DNA from 3 places in the Streptomyces sp. NPDC048182 genome. Region 3 is predicted to be linked to each of the others. Evidence: riboswitches for the same ligand, from Rfam matches in the RefSeq annotation. Region 3 holds a riboswitch; each other region holds the start of a gene.

What was found. Region 3 has a riboswitch for cyclic di-AMP ahead of ACGFZL_RS13740 (transglycosylase family protein). Riboswitches for the same ligand answer to the same signal wherever they lie in the genome.
Region 1: another riboswitch for cyclic di-AMP. It lies ahead of ACGFZL_RS27710 (M23 family metallopeptidase); the one in region 3 lies ahead of ACGFZL_RS13740 (transglycosylase family protein).
Region 2: another riboswitch for cyclic di-AMP. It lies ahead of ACGFZL_RS06645 (transglycosylase SLT domain-containing protein); the one in region 3 lies ahead of ACGFZL_RS13740 (transglycosylase family protein).

Annotation. Positions count from the first base shown of each region.
Region 1 is NZ_JBIDAQ010000017.1:66,178-73,349, reverse strand. Features, by position in the region: gene ACGFZL_RS27725 (DNA topoisomerase (ATP-hydrolyzing) subunit A) at 1-1,426, opposite strand, end outside; gene ACGFZL_RS27720 (M16 family metallopeptidase) at 1,684-3,030, shown strand; gene ACGFZL_RS27715 (pitrilysin family protein) at 3,027-4,415, shown strand; cyclic di-AMP (ydaO/yuaA leader) riboswitch at 4,617-4,780, shown strand; gene ACGFZL_RS27710 (M23 family metallopeptidase) at 4,790-5,560, shown strand; gene ACGFZL_RS27705 (GntR family transcriptional regulator) at 5,685-6,350, shown strand; gene ACGFZL_RS27700 (HPr family phosphocarrier protein) at 6,525-6,806, opposite strand; gene ACGFZL_RS27695 (GNAT family N-acetyltransferase) at 6,907-7,172, shown strand, end outside.
Region 2 is NZ_JBIDAQ010000003.1:137,549-144,720, forward strand. Features, by position in the region: gene fahA (fumarylacetoacetase) at 1-732, opposite strand, end outside; gene ACGFZL_RS06640 (HAD family hydrolase) at 1,062-1,889, shown strand; gene ACGFZL_RS06645 (transglycosylase SLT domain-containing protein) at 1,876-2,355, opposite strand; cyclic di-AMP (ydaO/yuaA leader) riboswitch at 2,360-2,516, opposite strand; gene ACGFZL_RS06650 (polyprenyl synthetase family protein) at 3,048-4,058, shown strand; gene ACGFZL_RS06655 (outer membrane lipoprotein carrier protein LolA) at 4,315-5,571, shown strand; gene ACGFZL_RS06660 (ABC transporter ATP-binding protein) at 5,625-6,638, shown strand; gene ACGFZL_RS06665 (ABC transporter permease) at 6,625-7,172, shown strand, end outside.
Region 3 is NZ_JBIDAQ010000006.1:78,787-85,958, reverse strand. Features, by position in the region: gene ACGFZL_RS13755 (DUF501 domain-containing protein) at 1-16, opposite strand, end outside; gene ACGFZL_RS13750 (septum formation initiator family protein) at 86-577, opposite strand; gene eno (phosphopyruvate hydratase) at 677-1,957, opposite strand; gene ACGFZL_RS13740 (transglycosylase family protein) at 2,180-2,923, opposite strand; cyclic di-AMP (ydaO/yuaA leader) riboswitch at 2,927-3,094, opposite strand; gene ACGFZL_RS13735 (transglycosylase family protein) at 3,282-4,361, opposite strand; gene ACGFZL_RS13730 (PP2C family protein-serine/threonine phosphatase) at 4,671-5,846, opposite strand; gene ACGFZL_RS13725 (NAD(P)/FAD-dependent oxidoreductase) at 6,256-7,172, shown strand, end outside.

The DNA of each region.
Region 1 (7,172 bases), on a different contig from region 3:
GCTCGGCGTCCGAGTCGAGGATCCTGGTCAGCTCCGCGATCTCGGCGTTGAGCCGGTCCTTCTCGGACTCCAGCTCGATGCGGTCGAACCTGGTGAGCCGGCGCAGCGGCGTGTCGAGGATGTACTGGGTCTGCGTCTCGCTCAGCGAGAAGCGGTCCATCAGGCGCTGCTTGGCCTGCGCGGAGTTGTCGCTGGAGCGGATGAGGCGGATCACCTCGTCGATGTCCACCAGCGCGGTGAGCAGGCCCTCCACCAGGTGCAGCCGGTCGCGCTTCTTGGCCCGGCGGAACTCGCTGCGGCGCCGCACCACGGTGAAGCGGTGGTCCAGGTAGACCTCGAGCAGCTCCTTCAGGCCCAGCGTGAGCGGCTGGCCGTCCACCAGGGCGACGTTGTTGATGCCGAAGGACTCCTCCATCGGCGTCAGCTTGTACAGCTGCTCCAGGACCGCCTCCGGCACGAAGCCGTTCTTGATCTCGATGACCAGGCGCAGCCCGTGCTCGCGGTCGGTGAGGTCCTTGACGTCGGCGATGCCCTGGAGCTTCTTCGAGCCGACCAGGTCCTTGATCTTGGCGATGACCTTCTCCGGGCCGACCGCGAAGGGCAGCTCGGTGACGACCAGGCCCTTGCGGCGGGCCGTGACCGTCTCCACCGTCACCGTGGCGCGGATCCTGAAGGTGCCGCGGCCGGTCGCGTAGGCGTCCCGGACGCCGGGCAGGCCGACGATCCGGCCGCCGGTGGGCAGGTCGGGGCCCGGCACGTGCTTCATCAGGGCTTCGAGGTCGGCGTTCGGGTACCGGATCAGGTGCCGGGCGGCGGCGATGACCTCGCGCAGGTTGTGCGGCGGCATGTTCGTCGCCATGCCGACGGCGATCCCGGAAGAGCCGTTGACCAGCAGGTTCGGGAAGGCGGCGGGCAGGGCGACCGGCTCCCGCTCCTGGCCGTCGTAGTTGGGCCCGAAGTCGACGGTGTCCTCGTCGATGGAGTCCGTCATCAGGCTGGTCGCCTCGGCCATCCGGCACTCGGTGTACCGCATGGCGGCCGGCGGGTCGTCGTTGCCCAGCGAGCCGAAGTTGCCGTGGCCGTCGACCAGGGGCACGCGCATGGAGAACGGCTGGGCCATGCGCACCAGGGCGTCGTAGATCGACGCGTCGCCGTGCGGGTGCAGCTTGCCCATCACCTCGCCGACGACACGGGCGCACTTCACGTAGCCGCGCTCGGGGCGCAGGCCCATCTCGCTCATCTGGTAGACGATGCGGCGGTGCACCGGCTTCAGGCCGTCGCGGGCGTCCGGCAGGGCGCGCGAGTAGATGACCGAGTACGCGTACTCGAGGAAGGAGCCCTGCATCTCGTCGACGACGTCGATGTCGAGGATCTTCTCCTCGTACGGGTCGTCGGACGGCGGGGTCTTCGTACTACGGCGGGCCATCGCTGCCGGCTCCTTGCTGAAGCGTGGACGGTGATCTGACGCGGACCATTGTGGCCCGCGGCACTGACAGCGACCGACCGGGACCCGGCGCGCGCTGCCCGCAGGGTACCGACCCACCGGGCCGATTCTCGCTGTGGGCGTAGCCGCCACGGGAACGGCGCCGGTGGCCCGCACGCTTGCATACAGTGGCGGGAGCGGCGGGAATGCGGCACTTCCGCGCCACCCGGCACCAAGATTCCGCGATCGAAGGGACGTACATGCCCATGGGTCACACGGCCACAGCCCAGGCCGGCTCCGGCGGCCTGACAGCGACCGAGCACCGCCTGGCCAACGGCCTGCGCGTGGTGCTCTCCGAGGACCACCTGACCCCCGTCGCGGCGGTGTGCCTCTGGTACGACGTCGGCTCCCGCCACGAGGTCAAGGGGCGCACCGGCCTGGCTCACCTCTTCGAGCACCTGATGTTCCAGGGCTCCGCCCAGGTCAAGGGCAACGGCCACTTCGAGCTGGTGCAGGGCGCCGGCGGCTCGCTGAACGGCACCACCAGCTTCGAGCGCACCAACTACTTCGAGACCATGCCCGCCCACCAGCTGGAGCTGGCGCTCTGGCTGGAGGCCGACCGCATGGGCTCCCTGCTGGCCGCCCTGGACGAGGAGTCCATGGAGAACCAGCGGGACGTGGTGAAGAACGAGCGCCGCCAGCGCTACGACAACGTGCCCTACGGCACGGCGTTCGAGAAGCTGACCGCCCTCGCCTACCCGGCGGGCCACCCCTACCACCACACGCCGATCGGCTCGATGGCCGACCTGGACGCGGCGACCCTGGAGGACGCCCGCGCCTTCTTCCGCACGTACTACGCGCCGAACAACGCGGTGCTGTCGGTCGTCGGCGACATCGACCCCGAGCGGACGCTCGCCTGGATCGAGAAGTACTTCGGCTCCATCGCCTCCCACGACGGCAAGCCCGCCCCCCGGGACGGCTCCCTGCCGGACGTCATGGGCGAGGAGCTGCGCGAGGTCGTCGAGGAGGAGGTCCCGGCGCGCGCGCTGATGGCGGCCTACCGCCTGCCCGAGGACGGCACGCGCGCGTGCGACGCGGCCGACCTGGCGCTCACCGTGCTCGGCGGCGGCGAGTCCTCGCGCCTGTACAACCGCCTGGTGCGGCGCGACCGCACCGCCGTCGCGGCCGGCTTCGGCCTGCTGCGGCTGGCCGGCGCGCCCTCGCTCGGCTGGCTGGACGTGAAGACCTCCGGCGACGTGGAGGTGCCGGTCATCGAGGCCGCCATCGACGAGGAACTGGCCCGGTTCGCCGAGGAGGGCCCGACGGCCGAGGAGATGGAGCGCGCCCAGGCCCAGTTGGAGCGCGAGTGGCTGGACCGGCTCGGCACGGTCGCGGGCCGCGCCGACGAACTGTGCCGGTACGCCGTGCTGTTCGGCGACCCGCAGCTCGCCCTCACCGCCGTGCAGCGGGTCCTGGAGGTGAGCGCCGAGGAGGTCAAGGAGGCCGCCCGGGCCCGCCTGCGCCCGGACAACCGCGCGGTGCTGGTCTACGAGCCCACCGCGCCCCAGACCGCCGAAGGCGACGAGAACGAGGAGGCGGCCAAGTGACCGACCTGGCCACCATGGAATTCCACGGGCAGCCGCAGGCCGGCGAGCCCAAGCCGTGGGCCTTCCCGGCCCCCGAGCGCGGCAGCCTGGACAACGGTCTCACCGTGCTGCGCTGCCACCGCCCCGGCCAGCAGGTCGTCGCCGTCGAGGTGTCCCTGGACGCCCCGCTGGACGCCGAGCCGGCCGGCCTGGACGGCGTCGCGACCATCATGGCGCGCGCCTTCTCCGAGGGCACCGACAAGCACAGCGCCGAGGACTTCGCCGCCGAGCTGGAGCGCTGCGGCGCCACCCTCGACGCGCACGCCGACCACCCCGGCGTCCGGCTCAGCCTGGAGGTGCCCGCCTCCCGCCTGGAGAAGGCCCTCGGCCTGCTCGCCGACGCGCTCAGGGCGCCCGCCTTCGCCGACAGCGAGGTCGAACGCCTGGTGCGCAACCGGCTGGACGAGATCCCGCACGAGCTGGCCAACCCCTCGCGCCGCGCCGCCAAGGAGCTGTCCCGGCAGCTCTTCCCGGCCGACGCCCGCATGTCCCGCCCCCGGCAGGGCTCCGAGGAGACCGTCGCGGCCATCGACGCGGGCGCGGTGCGCGCCTTCTACGAGCGCCACGTGCGCCCCGCCACGGCCACCGCCGTGGTCGTCGGCGACCTCACCGGGCTGGACCTCGACGCGCTGCTCGCGGACACCCTGGGCGCCTGGACCGGCTCCGCCGCCGAGCCGCGGCCGGTGCCGCCGGTCACCGCCGACGACACCGGCCGCGTCGTCATCGTGGACCGCCCCGGCGCCGTCCAGACGCAGCTGCTCATCGGGCGCACCGGACCCGACCGGCACGACCGGGTCTGGCCCGCGCAGGTGCTCGGCACCTACTGCCTGGGCGGCACCCTCACCTCCCGCCTGGACCGCGTCCTGCGCGAGGAGAAGGGCTACACCTACGGCGTCCGCGCCTTCGGGCAGGTGCTGCGCTCCGCGCCCGACGGCACCGGCGCCGCGATGCTCGCCATCAGCGGGTCCTTCGACACCCCCAACACCGGGCCGGCGCTGGCCGATCTGTGGACCGTGCTGCGCACCCTGGCCGACGGCGGCCTCACCGACGCCGAGCGCGACATCGCGGTGCAGAACCTGGTGGGCGTGGCGCCGCTGAAGTACGAGACCGCGGCGGCCGTGGCGAGCACCCTGGCCGACCAGGTCGAGCAGCACCTGCCCGACGACTACCAGGCGGCGCTCTACCGCCAACTCGCCGCCACCGGCACGGTGGAGGCCACCGCCGCCGTGGTCAGCGCCTTCCCGGTGGACCGGCTCGTCACGGTCCTGGTGGGCGACGCGGCGCAGATCAAGGCGCCCGTCGAGGCGCTCGGCATCGGCGAAGTGACCGTGGTGGCCGCCGAGTAGCGGCACGCGCGCGCGGCAGGCCCCCGCACGGCCCTGGTACGGAAACGTCACCAGGGCCGTGCTGTGTCCGAATTGGGGAGAGACTGCCTCTCTGTGCTGTGGTGTGCGCAACAAAACCGGTGTTGCGTTTGAGAATTGAACACAGCCGCGTTTAGCGTCATCCGGGCTGTTCGTCAGGCAGTGCGCCGCACCCGCGGCACCGGACAGCCATCGCCGAGTCCCCGTACGGCGCGAGCCAGGGGAGCCGGGGACCCATCGCAGTCCCTGGGGTGAATCGGACGCCCGCGCGCGAGCGAGGGGGCCCGTAGGAGACCTTCCTGCTCCGAACCCGTCAGCTAACCCGGTAGGCGAGAGGGAAGGAAAGGACGAGCCTCTTGGCGTTCACGCGCGCCACCGGGAAGCACCGCCGGCCCAGCCGGATGCAGCGCACCACCGCCCGTGCCGCGAGCGTCGCGGCCCTCACCGCCACCGGCGTCGTCGGCACCCTGGCCGCCCCGGCGCTGGCCGCCCAGGCCGAGCCCGCGCCGGAGACGACCGGCCTCACCCCCGTCATCACCATCGGCGACTCGATAGCCGATCAGATCGACGCCCAGGCCGCCGCCCAGGAGCAGGCCGCCGCGGACGAGGCCGCCCGCAAGGCCGCCGAAGAGGCCGCGCGCGAGCGGGCCGCCGAGGCGGCCAAGGAGGCCCACGAGGCCAAGGAGCGGGCCGCCCGCGCCGCCGAGCGCAAGCGCCTCGACACCTTCGTCGCGCCGATCAGCGGCTCCTACGTCTCCACCGGCTACCAGTCCAGCAGCTCGCTGTGGTCCTCCGGCAGCCACACCGGCATCGACTTCCACGCCGCGAGCGGCACCACGGTGCACGCCGTCGGCACCGGCACGGTCGTCACGACCGGCTGGGGCGGGGCGTACGGCAATCAAGTCGTGATCAAGATGCATGACGGCACGTACACCCAGTACGGGCATCTGTCGTCCATCAACGTCTCGGTCGGCCAGTCGGTCACCCCCGGCCAGCAGATCGCGCTGTCCGGCAACACCGGCAACACCACCGGACCGCACCTGCACTTCGAGGCCCGCACCGGTCCGGAGTACGGCTCGGACATGGACCCGGTCGCCTACCTCCGCTCGCACGGCGTCCACGTCTGAAAAACATCCCCGAATTCCGGTCGGCGGTCGGAAAGAACGCCGAATTGGCCTAGAGTCTTGACCCAGAGTCGCTGAGGACGCGTCCGTCGTCGGCGTTTCACGGGGATTAAGGCGGAGGTCGGCCATGCGAATTCCGGCGCACTCGGTGTGCGCGGCGATCCGGGACGACATCGTCGCCGGGGTGCACCCGCGCGGCAGCCGCCTCACCGAGGAACTGCTCGCCCGCCGCTACGGCGTCTCCCGCGTCCCCGTCCGCGAGGCGCTGCGCACCCTGGAGGCCGAGGGCTTCGTGGTGACCCGGCGGCACGCGGGCGCCTGCGTCGCGGAGCCCAGCGAGCAGGAGGCCGCCGACCTCCTGGAGGCCCGCGCCCTGCTGGAGCCGCTCGGCGCGGGGCGGGCCGCCCGACGCCGCAGCGAGGCCCACCTGAAGGTGCTGCGCGGACTGGTCCGCCTCGGCCAGGAGCGGGCCGGCCAGGGCGGGTCCGAGGACCTGCGCGCCCTGGGCGGCTGGTTCCACGAGACCCTGGCCCAGGCCGCCGGCAGCCCCTCCCTGACCGCGCTGCTCACCCAGCTGCGCCACAAGATCGCCTGGCTCTACGTCGTCGACGTGCCGGCCGGCGCGGTGCAGTGCTGGGCGGAGCACGGCGCGATCGTCGACGCGGTGACCCGCGGGGACGGGGAGCGGGCGCGGATGCTGATGGCGCTGCACGCCGAGCGCTCGGCGCCGGCCCACCGGCTGCGGGTGAGGAGAATGCAACCTGCCGTAAACACACCGAGCGCGGGGAATTAACACGGGCGCCGTATACAAGAGGGGAATTCCCGGCGGGATCTCGAAAGGGGAGTTTGGGAGGATTTCCCTTTGACCGGGGGTGCTTCTCGTAACGGGAAAGGCCGGCCCGCGCCCTCGAAATGAGGGCGCGGCCCGGCCCACGCGAAATGCCCGCAGTGGCGTCGGGTCGCGGTGTCAGACGGTCTCGGGAAGCTCCTCGAGGCCCTCCGCGACCAGCTTCGCCAGCCGCTCCAGGGCGGCGTCGGCGCCCTCGGCGTCCGAGGCCAGGACGATCTCCTCGCCGCCCTGCGCGCCCAGGCCGAGGACGGCCAGCATGGAGGCCGCGTTGACGGGGTTGCCGTCCGCCTTGGCGATGGTCACCGGGACCCCGGTGGCCGTGGCGGCCCGGACGAAGATGGAGGCGGGGCGGGCGTGGAGACCCTCGGCCCAGCCGACGTTGACGCGGCGCTCAGCCATGTGATGCTGCCCTTCGAGTGGTGCAGGGTTGACCTGGTGCAGGGTTGTCTAGACCAGTTTCCCACATCGCGCGGCATGCGCGAGCCGTACGCTGGGGCGCATGCAGACCTCGCCGGACCGGCACGCGTATCCCGCCCACTGGGAGGCCGACGTGGTGCTGCGCGACGGCGGCACCGCGCGCGTGCGGCCGATCACGGTCGACGACGCCGAGCGCCTGGTCAGCTTCTACGAGCAGGTCTCCGACGAGTCGAAGTACTACCGCTTCTTCGCGCCCTACCCCCGGCTCTCCGCCAAGGACGTGCACCGCTTCACCCACCACGACTTCGTGGACCGGGTCGGTCTCGCCGTCACGGTCGGCGGCGAGTT
Region 2 (7,172 bases), on a different contig from region 3:
GCCGAGGAACGGGCCGAGGGGCACGTACTCCCAGGCCTGGACGTCCCGGGCCGACCAGTCGTTGAGCAGACACAGGCCGAAGACGTGCTCGCGGAAGTCGCCGAGGGCCACCGGACGCCCCCGCTCGGAGGGCGTGCCCACCACGAAGCCGACCTCGGCCTCGATGTCGAGGCGGACGGAGGGGCCGAAGACCGGGGCGGCGTCGGCGGGTGCCTTGCGCTGGCCCGACGGGCGGACGACGTCGGTGCCCGAGACGACGACCGTGCCGGAGCGGCCGTGGTAGCCGATGGGGAGGTGCTTCCAGTTGGGGGTGAGGGAGTCCTCGGCGTCGGGGCGGAAGATCTGGCCGACGTTGCGGGCGTGGTTCTCGGAGGCGTAGAAGTCGACGTAGTCGGCGACCTCGAAGGGCAGGTGCAGCTCCACCGAGGACAGCGGGTGGAAGAGCGGCTCGATGGCCTCGCGGTGGGCGGGCACCGTCACCCAGGCGGTCAGCGCGCGCCGCACGTCCGACCAGGTGGTGCGGCCGGCCGCGAGGAGCGGGTTGAGGGTGGGCCGGGCGAGCAGGGTGACGTAGGGCGAGCCGAGCGCGTGGGCGGCGGCGCCGGCGTCCAGGACGTGGTCGCCGAGCCGGACACCGACCGTCCGCTCCGGCGAGCCGGGCAGGGAGAACACGCCGTACGGAAGGTTGTGCGGGCCGAAGGGGTCGCCCTCGGGGACGTCGAAGGGGGGCATCGGGTGCTGCCTCTCTCTCGTGCTCGCCGTGCGCCACGTGATCCGTGGCCGCGCCACACGTTACGGGTGGGACGACGGTCTTGGGCAGTGCCCGAGGAGGTGACGCACCCGGCGGGAGAGGGCGGACGCCGGTCCGGCGCACCGGCCGCCGGGCACCGTCGCCGGCGGCGTGCCGGCCTCGGCGCGCAAGCGGCCAGGAGCGCGCAGGAGCGGGCATGATCGTGCGGGCCAGGACCCGGCTCGTACGGCCGCCCGGACGTCCGCGTACTTCCGTGTGCGGAAGCGGTCGCGGCCCGTTCCGGCGGGGGCGGTGTCCGTATTCTCTGATCATGGACCGCACCCCTCCGTACTCCCTCGTCGCCACCGACCTCGACGGCACCCTGCTGCGCGGCGACGACACCGTCTCCGAACGGTCGCTGGCCGCGCTCGGGAGGGTGGCCGAGGCGGGCGGGCTGCACCTGGTGGTGACCGGGCGTCCGGCGCCCCGGGTCCGGCCCCTGCTCGACCGGCTCGGCTGCACGGGGCTCGCGGTGTGCGGACAGGGCGCGCAGGTGTACGACGCCGGCGCGCACCGGCTGCTGTGGTCGGCCGTGCTCGACCGGGAACTGGCCGAGACCGCGCTCGGCAAGATCGAGGCCGAGGTGGGCCAGGTGTACGCCGCGGTCGACCAGGACGGCGTCCACGGGCTGACGCTCGTCGAGCCCGGCTACCGGATGCCCCACCCGACGCTGCCCGCGGTGCGGGTCGGCCGGCGCGACGATCTGTGGTCCGCCCCCATCAGCAAGGTGCTGCTGCGCCACCCCTGCCTGCCGGACGACGAGTTGGCGGCGACCGCCAGGTCGGTGGTCGGCTCGCTCGCGACGGTCACCATGTCCGGCCCCGGCACCGTGGAGCTTCAGCCGTGCGGCGTCACCAAGGCCACCGGCCTGGCGCTGGCCGCCGAGCGGCTGGGCGTGGACCGGCGGCGGACGATCGCCTTCGGCGACATGCCCAACGACGTGCCCATGTTCCAGTGGGCGGCCCACGGCGTCGCCATGGCCGCCGCCCACCCGGAGCTGAAGGCGGTCGCCGACGAGGTCACCACGACGAACGAGGACGACGGCGTGGCCGTCGTCCTCGAGCGGGTCTTCAGTGAGCGTCTGCTCAGTAGGCGCTGAAGACGTTGTCGATGGAGCCGTAGCGGTGGGCCGCGTAGTTGCAGGCGGCGGTGATGTTGGCGACCGGGTCGTAGGAGTTCCAGGACGTGCCGGCGACGTGGTACGTCTGGAAGGTCGGGTCGATCACCTGGAGCAGGCCCTTGGACGGGGTGCCGTTGATGGCGTTGATGTCCCAGTTGTTGATGGCCAGCGGGTTGCCGGACGACTCGCGGATGACGTTGCGGTGGATGCCGTCGTAGGTGCCGGGGATGCCGTGCTGGGCCATCACGGCGAGCGACTCGCGGATCCAGCCGTCGAGGTTGTTCGGGTAGGCCACCGACGCGGTGGTGGCCGTCTTGGCGGCCGGGGTGGCGGCGGAGGCGGTGGCGGCTCCGACGATCGGCATGGCGAGCACGGCGACGCCGGTGCCGGCCAGGGCGAGCTTGCGGGCAAGGCGGGTCCGACGGTTCTGACCGTTGGCAGACATGGTGTGTCCCTCTCCTTACGCCTGCGAGGTGAGCTGTCGGGTTCGGGCGGGGAGGTGCCCGGCCGGGCCCTGACGGGCACGGCTTCACCCCGAGCCGCTCCGGCGATGACCGGGCGCGGCGACTTACCTGGGTCCCCCGCTCCTGCCGGCGAGTGTCGAGTGGATGTGAGTGCGTCGGGCGGTGGCAGGATTCGGCGTCCGCCTGACAGGCCGGGAACGTATGCGAGAGCACATGTCCGAAACAAGTGCAGGAATCACCCAAAGGCCCTGTTGACCTTGAACTGGGGTATTTGGTGGACTTGATCCTTTGCGTACGCCAAGGGTCAACTCGCTTACGGGTCAAGGCCGGGCGCGGCGGAGGGGCGGCTGGCCGCCCGGTCCGGCCGAGTGAGCCAACTCACGGGCGGTCACGAGAGCCGCAAAACAGGCATACATCCCAACTAGTCGCCAATCGGCCGGAGGTGGCGGACATCCGCTCGGTGGCGGGATCTCGACCCCCGGGGATGTCGGTCGATGTCTGCTCATATGCCTTGATCAAAAACATACCGCGCATGATCCGATACCGACCGGCCTGTAACGGTGGGCGCTGGCGGTGATCGAAACGTGACCGGATACGCTGACTTGAGTGGTGGCAGCGACCTATCGACAAGCCGGGTAATCGCCAGAAGACACCAGCAGACAGGAGACCCCTCGTGACCGTCGTCGGGCCGTTCGGGCTGAGCGTGCGGGACCAGGCTCTGGAGGCCGATGTCCAGGCCGGGTTGGTGGCTGTCGAGGAAGGGTTGCTCGAGGCAACCAAAAGCGAGGTCCCCTTCATCACCGAGGCCGCCCAGCACCTGGTGCGCGCCGGCGGCAAGCGGTTCCGCCCCCTGCTGGTGATGCTCGCGGCCCAGTTCGGCGACCCCTACGCGCCCGGCGTGGTGCCCTCCGCCGTGGTCGTGGAGCTGACCCACCTCGCGACGCTGTACCACGACGACGTGATGGACGAGGCCGCCGTGCGGCGCGGCGTGGCCAGCGCGAACACCCGCTGGGGCAACTCCGTCGCGGTGCTCACCGGAGACTTCCTCTTCGCCCGCGCCTCGCAGATCCTCGCCGACCTCGGGCCCGAGGCGGTCCGGGTGCAGGCCGTGGCGTTCGAGCGGCTGGTCACCGGCCAGATCCTGGAGACCGCGGGGCCGCAGGACGGCCGTGACCCGGTCGACCACTACCTGGACGTGCTCGGCGGCAAGACCGGCTCACTGGTCGCCGTCTCCTGCCGGTTCGGCGCGATGATGTCGGGCGCGGACGAGACGGTCGTGGACGTGCTCACCCAGTACGGCGAGCGGCTCGGCGTCGCCTTCCAGCTCGCGGACGACGTCCTGGACATCGCCTCCGACTCCGACGAGTCCGGCAAGACGCCCGGCACCGACCTGCGCGAGGGCATCCCGACCCTGCCGGTGCTGCGGCTGCGCGAGCGGGCCGAGCGGCTCGGTCTCGCCGAGGACCGCGCGCTGTGCGAGCTGCTGGACTCCGACCTCACCGACGACGCCCGGCACGCCGAGGCGCTGCGCCTGCTGCGCGCGCACCCCGCCCTGGAGCAGGCCCGGCGGGACACCGTCCGCTACGCCAGCGACGCCCGCTCCGCGCTGGCCCCGCTGCGGGACTGCGACGCCAAGACCGCGCTGGTGGAGCTGTGCGACGCGGTGGTCCACCGGGCCGGCTGAGCCCTTCGCTTTCCTGCCCCGCGCGCCGTCCCCTACCTCCCGCCGGGTAGGTGACGGCGCGTCGCGTCATACCCCAGGAGTACGCGGAGCCCGCGCAGTTGGCTCCGCGGGGTGACGCATCCTCGGCGCCGATTTGGTCAGATGGACACCACGGAAAAACACCACTCCTCACCGATTCGGGTGAGAATGGCGGCTCACGGGTGGACCCGTGCGCGTTCGCGGAACAGCCGCCGCCGACGACGGAGGTAGGGCAGACATGGCACCGTTCGATTCCCACGACGACCACGACCACAGCACGGGCGCGAGCGACGAGGACCGAGGCGCGCGGCGGCGCAAGGCCACGCGGTACGTGGTGCCGGTCGCGGTGCTGGGGGTGGCGGCCGCCACGATCGGCCTGGTCCCCGCGCTCGCCGACTCCGGTGACCCCGACCTCCCCGAGGTCACCGCGCAGCAGCTCATCGAGAAGATCGCCGCCTCCGACGTGCAGCAGCTGTCGGGCACCGTGCGCATCAGCACCGACCTCGGCCTGCCGGACCTCGGTGGCCTCGCCGACGGCATGCTCTCCGGCGGCCCCTCCGCGGGCGGCGCCGGCTCGGCGGCCGACCCCTCGGCCAAGCTCACCGAGCTGGTGTCGGGCACCCACACCCTGCGCGTCGCGGCCGACGGCCCCGACCGGCAGAAGCTCTCCCTGCTGGAGAACGCCGCCGAGTACAGCCTGATCCACGACGGCAAGGACGTCTGGGGCTACGACAGCGCGTCCAACGAGGTCTTCCACTCCACCGCTCCTGACCAGAAGGGCGCCGCCCGCCCGGAGAAGGAGGCACCGGCCACGCCGAAGGACCTCACCGAGCAGGCCCTCAAGGCCGTCGACGGCACCACCTCCGTCAAGGTCGACGGCACGGCGCAGGTGGCGGGGCGCGACGCCTACCGGCTGGTGATCAAGCCCGAGCAGAAGGGCTCCACGGTCGGCGCCATCAGCGTGGCCGTGGACGCGAAGACCGGGCTGCCCCTGAAGTTCACGCTGACCCCGGCGAGCGGCGGCGCCGCCGTCGTGGACGCCGGTTTCACCAAGGTCAGCTTCGACCGTCCGGCGGCCTCGACGTTCGACTTCACCCCGCCGAAGGGCGCGAAGGTGACCGAGGCCGACGAGGCACCGGCCAAGGGCCCCGGGGCTCCCAAGCTCCCCGAGGCACCCAAGCTCCCCGAGCACCACGCGCCGACCCCGGGCGCCCCCGGCGGTGACCTGGACGGGCTGAAGGTCATAGGCAAGGGATGGAACGCGATCGCCACCGCCGACACCGGCGGCCAGGGTCTCCCCGGCGCCGGCGCCGGCGCGGGCGGCGACCTCGGCGGCTTCCTGGGCTCCCTCGGCGACCAGGTCAAGGGCGACTTCGGCTCGGGCACGGTGTTCAAGACCCGCCTGGTCAACGCCCTGATCACGGACGACGGCAAGCTCTATGCAGGCATGGTCACCAAGGAGGCCCTGATCAAGGCGGCCGACGCCGCGCAGTAGCCGTCCCGCGGGCCGCGCGGGAGGCCGTGGGCAGGACCAGAGAAGGGGACCCGATGGACGGACCGTCCGCCACGGACGCCGGACACCCGCGTGCCGGACACCCGGGCGTCGCGGACACGGGCGGCGGGGACCCGGGCGAGGCCGTCATCGCCACCAGCGCCCTCACCAAGCGCTACCGCGGTGGGCAGCTCGCCGTCGACGGCCTCGACCTCACGGTCCCGGCGGGCAGCGTCTTCGGCTTCCTCGGCCCCAATGGCTCCGGCAAGACCACCACCATCCGCATGCTGATGGGCCTGATCGAGCCGACCTCGGGCACGGCCCGGGTCCTCGGCAGGCCGATGCCGCGCGCCGCCCGCACCGTCCTGCCCCAGGTCGGCGCGCTGATCGAGGGCCCGGCGCTGTACGGCTTCCTGTCCGGCCGCGACAACCTCCTGCGCTACGACGCCGCCGATCCGACCGCCGACCCCCGCACCCGGCGCGCCCGCGTCGGAGCGGCCCTGGACCGGGTGGGCCTCACGGCCGCGGCCGGCAAGAAGGCCAAGGCGTACTCGCTCGGGATGAAGCAGCGGCTCGGTCTGGCGGCGGCCCTGCTCCAGCCGCGCCGCCTGCTCGTGCTGGACGAGCCGACCAACGGTCTCGACCCGCAGGGCATGCGGGAGATCCGGGCCTTGGTGCGCGAGTTGGCCTCCGACGGGACGACCGTCTTCCTCTCCTCCCACCTGCTGGACGAGATCGAACAGGTCTGCACGCACGCCGCGGTGATGGCCCGAGGCCGGCTGCTCGCCCAGGGGTCGGTGGCGGACCTGGCGGCCGGGGCGCGCGGCCGGCTGGTGGTGACCACCCCGGACACGGGGGAGGCGGCCCGGATCCTGAAGGAGCGGGGTGCCGTCGATGTGACGCCCTCCGAGGGCCGGGTCACCGCCGAGCCCCCGGAGGGGGACCTCGCCGAGGTGACCGCGGCGCTGGTCGGGGCCGGGGTCCGGGTCCGGGGCCTCGGGGTGGAACGGGTCTCGCTGGAGGACGCGTTCGTGGCGCTGACGGGGGAGGGCTTCGATGTCGCGGGCTGAGACGCGGGCCGGTACGGAGGCGCCGGGGGCCGCGGCGGAGTCCACGGCGGCCGACGCGGTCGCCGCCGGGCCGGCCGCGGCGAAGGGTGCCGGCGCGGTGGCCGGTGCCGGGCGGCCGGTGAGCCCGCTGTGGTCGCTCGGGCTGCTGCGCAGCGAGTTGCTGATCACCTTCCGGCGCTGGCGCACCCTGGCCCTGCTGGCGGTGCTGGCCGCCGTGCCGGTCCTGATCGGGATCGCGGTGCGGATCGAGACCGGCGACGGCTCGACCGTCGGCGGCGGCGACCGGGCCGGCGGGCAGGGCGGCGGGGGGCCGGCGTTCCTCGCGCAGATCAGCAACAACGGCCTGTTCCTGGTCTTCAGCGCGCTCGCCGCGACGCTGCCGGTGTTCCTGCCGATGGCCGTCGGCGTCGTGGCGGGCGACGCGGTGGCCGGCGAGTCGAGCGGGGGCACCCTGCGCTATCTGCTGGTCGCCCCGGCCGGCCGCACCCGCCTGCTGCTGACCAAGTTCGCGACGGTGCTCTCCTTCTGCCTGGC
Region 3 (7,172 bases):
GCGGGGGCGTGTCCATGAGCGTCTTCTGCTGGTCTTCCTGTGTGGTCGAGGGGTCACGGGGTCACGGGCGGCGGCCGGACACCCGTCACCCGTGCCGCCGGGGCGCCGCGGCGGCGTCCGCCCGGTCCACGCCGTCCAGGACGTTGCGGTACCAGGGCCGGTCGGCAGCGCCGAGGTCGGTGCGGGTGGTGCGGGCCGCGTCCGGGTCGACGACGGTGTAGCCGGTCTCGCCGGGCAGCACGTAGTGCAGCCGCAGCCGGATCTGCTGCTCGGCGTAGGCGTCGTCCTGCCAGCGGGCCTTGAGGTCGCGCAGGTCCTCCACCCGCTGCCGGGTCTCCTGCTGCTCGCGGCGCTGGTCGGCGATGTCGGCGCGCTGCGCCACGTACTGCCGTATCGGGTAGGCGAGTGCCACGACGAGCGAGCAGAGCACCATCGCGAGGAGGGCCGCGCGGCCGGTCAGCCGGGAGCGGCGGGCCTGCCGCCGGTTCTGCGAGCGGTAGACCCGGGCCGCGGTCTGCTCGCCGAGCAGCCGGATCCTGGTCGCGGTGGAGAAGCGGTCGCGGTCCTTCACCGCCATGCCCGGCCTCCCATCTCGTACGTACGTCCCCGCACACGGTACGGGACCGGGTGCGGGGACGTACGGACGACGCCGCCTACGGCGTCACCTGCCGGGTCGTCAGCCCTTGAAGCGCGGGAAGGCGCTGCGGCCGGCGTAGACCGCGGCGTCGTCGAGGATCTCCTCGATGCGCAGCAGCTGGTTGTACTTGGCGACGCGCTCGGAGCGGGCCGGGGCGCCGGTCTTGATCTGGCCGCAGTTGGTGGCGACGGCGAGGTCGGCGATGGTGACGTCCTCGGTCTCGCCGGAGCGGTGGGACATCATGCACTTGAAGCCGTTGCGCTGGGCCAGCTCGACGGCGTCCAGCGTCTCGGTCAGCGAGCCGATCTGGTTGACCTTCACCAGCAGCGCGTTGGCCGCGCCCTCCTCGATGCCGCGGGCGAGGCGCTCGGGGTTGGTGACGAAGAGGTCGTCGCCGACGATCTGGACCTTGTCGCCGAGCTTGTCGGTGAGGGTCTTCCAGCCGTCCCAGTCGTCCTCGAACAGCGGGTCCTCGATGGAGACCAGCGGGTACGCCTCGACCAGCTCGGCGTAGTACTCGGTCATCTCGGCGGCGGTGCGGTCCTTGCCCTCGAAGGAGTAGGTGCCGTCCTTGTAGAACTCGGACGCGGCGACGTCGAGCGCCAGGGCGATCTGCTCGCCGGGGGTGTAGCCGGCCTCCTTGATCGCCTCGAGGATGAGGTCGAGGGCCTCGCGGTTGGAGCCGAGGTTCGGGGCGAAGCCGCCCTCGTCGCCGAGGCCGGTGGCCAGGCCCTTGTTCTTCAGGACCTTCTTCAGCGTGTGGTAGACCTCGGCGCCCCAGCGCAGGGCCTCGGAGAAGGACTCCGCGCCGATCGGGGCGATCATGAACTCCTGGATGTCCACGTTGGAGTCGGCGTGCGAGCCGCCGTTCAGGATGTTCATCATCGGCACCGGCAGCAGGTGCGCGTTGGGACCGCCCAGGTAGCGGAAGAGCGGCAGGTCGGACGCCTCGGAGGCGGCGTGCGCGACGGCGAGGGAGACGCCGAGGATGGCGTTGGCGCCGAGCGAGCCCTTGTTGTCGGTGGCGTCCAGGTCGAACATGGCCTGGTCGATCAGGCGCTGCTCGGTGGCGTCGTACCCGACCAGCTCCGGGCCGATCTGCTCGATGACGGCGAGGACGGCCTTCTCGACGCCCTTGCCGAGGTAGCGGTTGGTGTCGCCGTCACGCAGCTCGATGGCCTCGAAGGCACCGGTGGAGGCGCCGGACGGAACGGCGGCACGACCCGTGCTGCCGTCGTCGAGGCCGACCTCGACCTCGACCGTGGGGTTGCCTCGGGAGTCCAGGATTTCCCGGGCTACGACGACGTCGATGGACGGCACGAGCATCTCCTTCTTCGATGTGACGCTTCGGTGTGATCCTGCGGGACGAGCCTAACCGGCTCAGGGCGATCGGCCAGCCGGTCACCCACCCTGTGGACAGAACCGAGCCTAGATTGTTTCCCAGTGGAACAAAGCGGGGTCCGGGGAAACGGGGCGTGAAAAACCCCGTCCCGGTGCGTACGGGGGAACACGCACCGGGACGGGGAGGGGGTGGGCCGCCGCTTACTTGAGGTGCAGCTGCTGGCCCGGGTAGATCAGGTCGGCCTGGTCGACGATGTCGTCGTTCAGCTTGAACAGCTTCGCCCAGCCGCCCTTGACCTCGTGCTTGTCGGCGATCTTGCTGAGGGTGTCGCCCTTGACGACCTTGTACTCGCCGTCGCCCTTCTTGACCTTCTTGCCGGTCGGGGTGGTGACGGTCTTCTTCGCGGCGGGGCGCTCGCTGGAGCGGGAGGCCTTCTGCTCGCTCTCGTGGGCGGTGGAGCCCGACGACTGCTGCTGCGAGGAGGAGCCGGAGGACTGCTGCGAGGAGCCGGAGCCGGAGTCGGACGAGCCGGAGCCGGAGTCGGACGAACCCGAGCCCGAGGAGGCCGGGGAGGCGTCGGACAGGCCGGTGCCGCAGACCGGCCAGGCGCCCTTGCCCTGGCCCGCGAGCACCTTCTCGCCGACGGCGATCTGCTGGGCCTTGCTCGCCTGGTCGGCGGTGGCCGCGTACTGGGTACCGCCGTAGGCGGCCCAGGTGGAGGCGGAGAACTGCAGGCCGCCGAAGTACCCGTTACCGGTGTTGATCGACCAGTTGCCGCCGGCCTCGCACTGGGCGACGGTGTCCCACTCGGAGGTGGTCGCCGCGGAGGCGTTGCCGGCCGCCATCAGCGGGGCGGCGACGGCCGCGCCGGTGACGCCGGCGACGGCGATGACCCGGGTGGCCTTGGACGGGCGACGGTGCTTGCCAGAGCCGTTGAACAGCATGGTTGATCCCCTCACCGACGCCTGCGAGGTGAGCTGTCGGGTTCGGGCCGGTTGAGTTGCCCGGCCGGGTCCCTCACGGGACTCGGCTCCACCCCTAGCCACTCCGGTTCCAACGTCCCGGCGCGGCGCTTACCTTGGGTCCCCCGCTCCTGCCTTCGGCGCTTGACGCGACGACTGTTCCCGGACGGCCGCTGGCAGGATTCGGCGTGCGGCAGCCGGGGCTCGCGGTGACGAGCGATCACGACCGTAGACACGGCGCCGGGGGATTTTCAAAGACGATCACGGCTTATGAGACCTATATCTCACGTGATCCAAACCGGACATATGATCTCGAAACCGGGCGTGAACTAGGCGCCGACTAGCGGGTGTTTACGCCCGATTCGCCACCGACGGTGAGGGTCTGACCGGGCAGGATGTGGTCCGGGTCGGCGCCGACGACGTCCTTGTTGCCGGCGTACAGCGAGGGCCACCCGCCCTTGAGGTCAAGGGAGTCGGCGATGGCCCAGAGGTTGTCGCCGGACCGGACGGTGTAGGAGCCGTCGACGGCCTCCCGCGCGCGGTCCTCGCCGCGCGAGGCGTGCCGGCCGGACGCGTCGGCCGTACGGTCCTCCGGCGCGGCCTCGTCGGCGCTGTCGCCGCGGTGCCGGCCCGAGCCGGCGGAGTCGGCGGACTCGGTGCCGGTGAGGTTCGAAGAGCCGTCGCCGCGGGCCGGGTTGTCCGTCTCGCCGGCCGCCGGGGCGGTGGGGGACGTGTCCGGCTCGGCCGTGTCGTCACCCTTGCCCGACGTGGCGTCGGGGGAGCCGGACGGCTGCGGCGTCGTCCCGCCGGGGCCCGTGGACGTCTCGGATGCCTCGGACGTCTCGGACTTCCCGGGCGACTTGGACGTCTCGGGCGCGTCGGGTGTCTGCGGCGTCCGGGGCTGCTCCGACGTCTTGGGCTTCGTCGAGGTCTTGGGCGACCCGGACGCCTCGGGCGCGTCGGGCGTCTTGTCGGCGGCGCCGTCACCGCCGGCCTCCTTCTCGTCCGGCTCGTCGCCGCCCGACCCGCTCCCGGTGGACGCCGAGTCGTTGCCCATGCCGGCGAGCAGGGCGCAGGTCGGCCAGGCGGAGATGCCCTGGGCGGCGCGTACGCGCTCGGCCACGGCGATCTGCTGGGAGCGGCTGGCCTGGTCGGCGCTGGAGGCGTAGGCGAGGCCGCCGTACTGCTCCCACGCCTGCTGGCTCAGCTGGAGGCCGCCGTAGTAGCCGTTGCCGCTGTTCTGGCTCCAGGCGCCGCCGGTCTCGCACTCGGCGACCCGGTCCCAGTCCGCCCCGTCGGCCGCGTGGGCGCCGGTCGCGCCGAGCAGCGGGATCGCGATCGCGGAGCCGGTGACACCGGCGGCGACGACCAGGGCGGGCGCCTGGCGGGGGCGACGGTGACGACCGTTCCCGGAGAGCATGCGACGACCTTTCAGAGGGGACGGGGACCGGCGCGGCGGGTGGTGCCGGTCGCCACGCTGATGGGTGAACGTATCGGCAGATGATCGCTTGTCACAAGTTCATGCCGCGCAGATCACGTGAAGATCACAGACGTGAACGCGTGTCACCTTTCGGTGCAGACGGTGCCGTTGTCGTCCCTCGGTGGCGCCGGGGAAGTGAGGGGACATGCGGAGGTGGCGGAGGCCCGCCGCGGGGAGTCCCACGCCGGCTGCGTACTAAGAGGAGAGTCGGCGGCGCGGGCCCGAGTGTGCGCGCGGACCTGTGCGCCGTCACGGCGCCGGCGTCGGCTCCGTCCTCGGCGGCCCCGTCGGAGACACCGTCACCGCCAGCAGGGCCAGGTCGTCCGTCAGGTGGCCGCCCGCGTGGTCGTGGACCAGGCGGGCCAGCGTGTCGACCACCGCCGGGGGGCCTTCGCGCCAGCAGTCGGCGAGGGCGGTGAGGGGGGTGTAGAAGACGCCGTCGGCGTCGCGGGCCTCCAGGAGGCCGTCCGTGCACATCAGGAGCAGGTCGCCGGGGGCGAAGGGGCGGGACTCGTACGTCCAGGGGCCCGGGTCGAGGTCGCCGAGGCCGAGGGGGAGGCCGGGGTCGGCCGGCTCCCACTGGTGGACGCCGGCCTCGCCGGCCAGGAAGGCCGGGCAGTGGCCGCGGCTGAGCAGGCGGACCTCCCCGCCCTCGGGCGGCAGCTCGGCCACGGCCGCCGTGATGAAGTGCTCGCTCGGCGCCCCGTCCGCGCCGCCCCGCACGGCGTCCAGGTCGGCGGTGTGCCGGGTCACGGCCTGGTCGAGGTGGCGGGCCAGCTCCGCCAGCGCCGGCGTGTGGTGCGCGGCCTCGCGGAAGGTGCCCACCAGGGCGGCGACCGCCGGAATCGCGTCGGGCCCCTTGCCCCGCACGTCCCCGACCAGCAGCCGCACGCCGTAGGGGGTGCGCTCGGCCGCGTACAGGTCGCCGCCGACGGACGCGGCCTCGGAGGCCGCCTCGTAGCGCACCGCGATCCAGGTGCGGCCCAGCCAGGCCCGCACCGGCGGGAGCACCGCGCGCTGGGCGTACACCGCGGCCCGCCGGGCGCCCCGCAGCCGCCGGTTCAGCCGCTGCCGCAGCAGGCACAGGGGGACGGCCGCCCACAGCAGCACCAGCAGGTTGACGAAGTCGACGATCCCGTGGAACCCCTCGGCCGCCCAGTGCTGCCCGAGCAGCAGCCACAGCGCGGCGATGCTGTTGAGGACCGCGAGCAGCACCACCCGGGGCAGCGCGTACACGCAGGCCGCGGTCATCGCGCCGAGCCCGAGCAGCACGTCCCCGTTGAACTGGCCCGGCGTGAGCAGGTCGAGCGCGAGCGCCGCGACGGTCATCGCCACCGGCGCCCACCACGCCCAACGGGGCAGCGGCGGGTTCTCCGGTCCCGGGTCGTGGGTCAGCAGTCCCGTGGCGCGGCGGTGCGGGCTCATGGGGGACAAACGTAGTGAACGGGACACGTCCCGGGCCGTCGGCCACTCCGGTCCGGGGGGACGGGAGTCCGCCGCGGGAAAGTTCGTGAAGTTCTTCACAAGGAATTCGGTCGCTCAGGGCCGCAAGTGGCCTTCGATTGACCCTTTCGAGGGCTCAACTGCCCTTTGAACACGTTCAGGAGATGGCCGGGCAGCGGGCCCGCGGGAGGTGTCGCGGGTGCCGTCCGGAGGGGCTCCCGGGCCCGGACGGGCAGCTCAAGCGGCATTGACAACGGCATCCCCTATACCGTGGTTCCCACCCCACGCCATGACCTCCGTCACGTGGGCGCAGGATGGTAACACGACCCTCACCCGAGCTTGTGAAGGGGCGCACGAACCACCCCCCTGGACCGGGTGGATACTCGATCCCATGAGCACCACGGAGCGTCCCAGGATCCTCGTAGTAGGCGGTGGGTACGTAGGCCTGTACGCAGCTCGGCGCATCCAGAAGAAGATGCGTTACGGCGAGGCGACCGTCACCGTCGTCGACCCGCGGTCGTACATGACCTACCAGCCCTTCCTCCCCGAAGCCGCCGCCGGCAGCATCTCCCCGCGGCACGTCGTCGTCCCCCTCAGGCGCGTGCTCCCCAAGGCGGAGGTCCTCACCGGCCGGGTCACCCTCATCGACCAGGACCGCAAGGTCGCCACGATCGCCCCCCTGGTGGGCGAGGCGTACGAGCTGCCCTTCGACTACCTGGTCATCGCCATGGGCGCGGTCTCCCGCACCTTCCCGATCCCCGGCCTCGCCGAGCAGGGCATCGGCATGAAGGGCATCGAGGAGTCCATCGGCCTGCGCAACCACGTCCTGGAGCAGCTGGACAAGGCCGACTCCACCACCGACGAGGACATCCGCCGCAAGGCGCTCACCTTCGTCTTCATCGGCGGCGGCTTCGCCGGCGCGGAGACCATCGGTGAGGTCGAGGACATGGCCCGGGACGCGGCCAAGTACTACAAGAACGTCTCCCGCGAGGACATGCGCTTCGTCCTCGTCGACGCCGCCGACAAGATCCTCCCCGAGGTCGGCCCCAAGCTCGGCCAGTACGGCAAGGAGCACCTGGAGAGCCGCGGCGTCGAGATCTACCTGTCCACCTCCATGGACTCCTGCGTCGACGGCCACGTGGTGCTGAAGAACGGCCTCGAGGTCGACTCCCACACCATCGTGTGGACCGCCGGCGTCAAGCCGAACCCGGCCCTCACCCGCTTCGGCCTCCCCCTCGGCCCCCGCGGCCACGTGGACTGCGGGCCCACCCTCCAGGTCAAGGGCACCGACTACATCTGGGCCGCCGG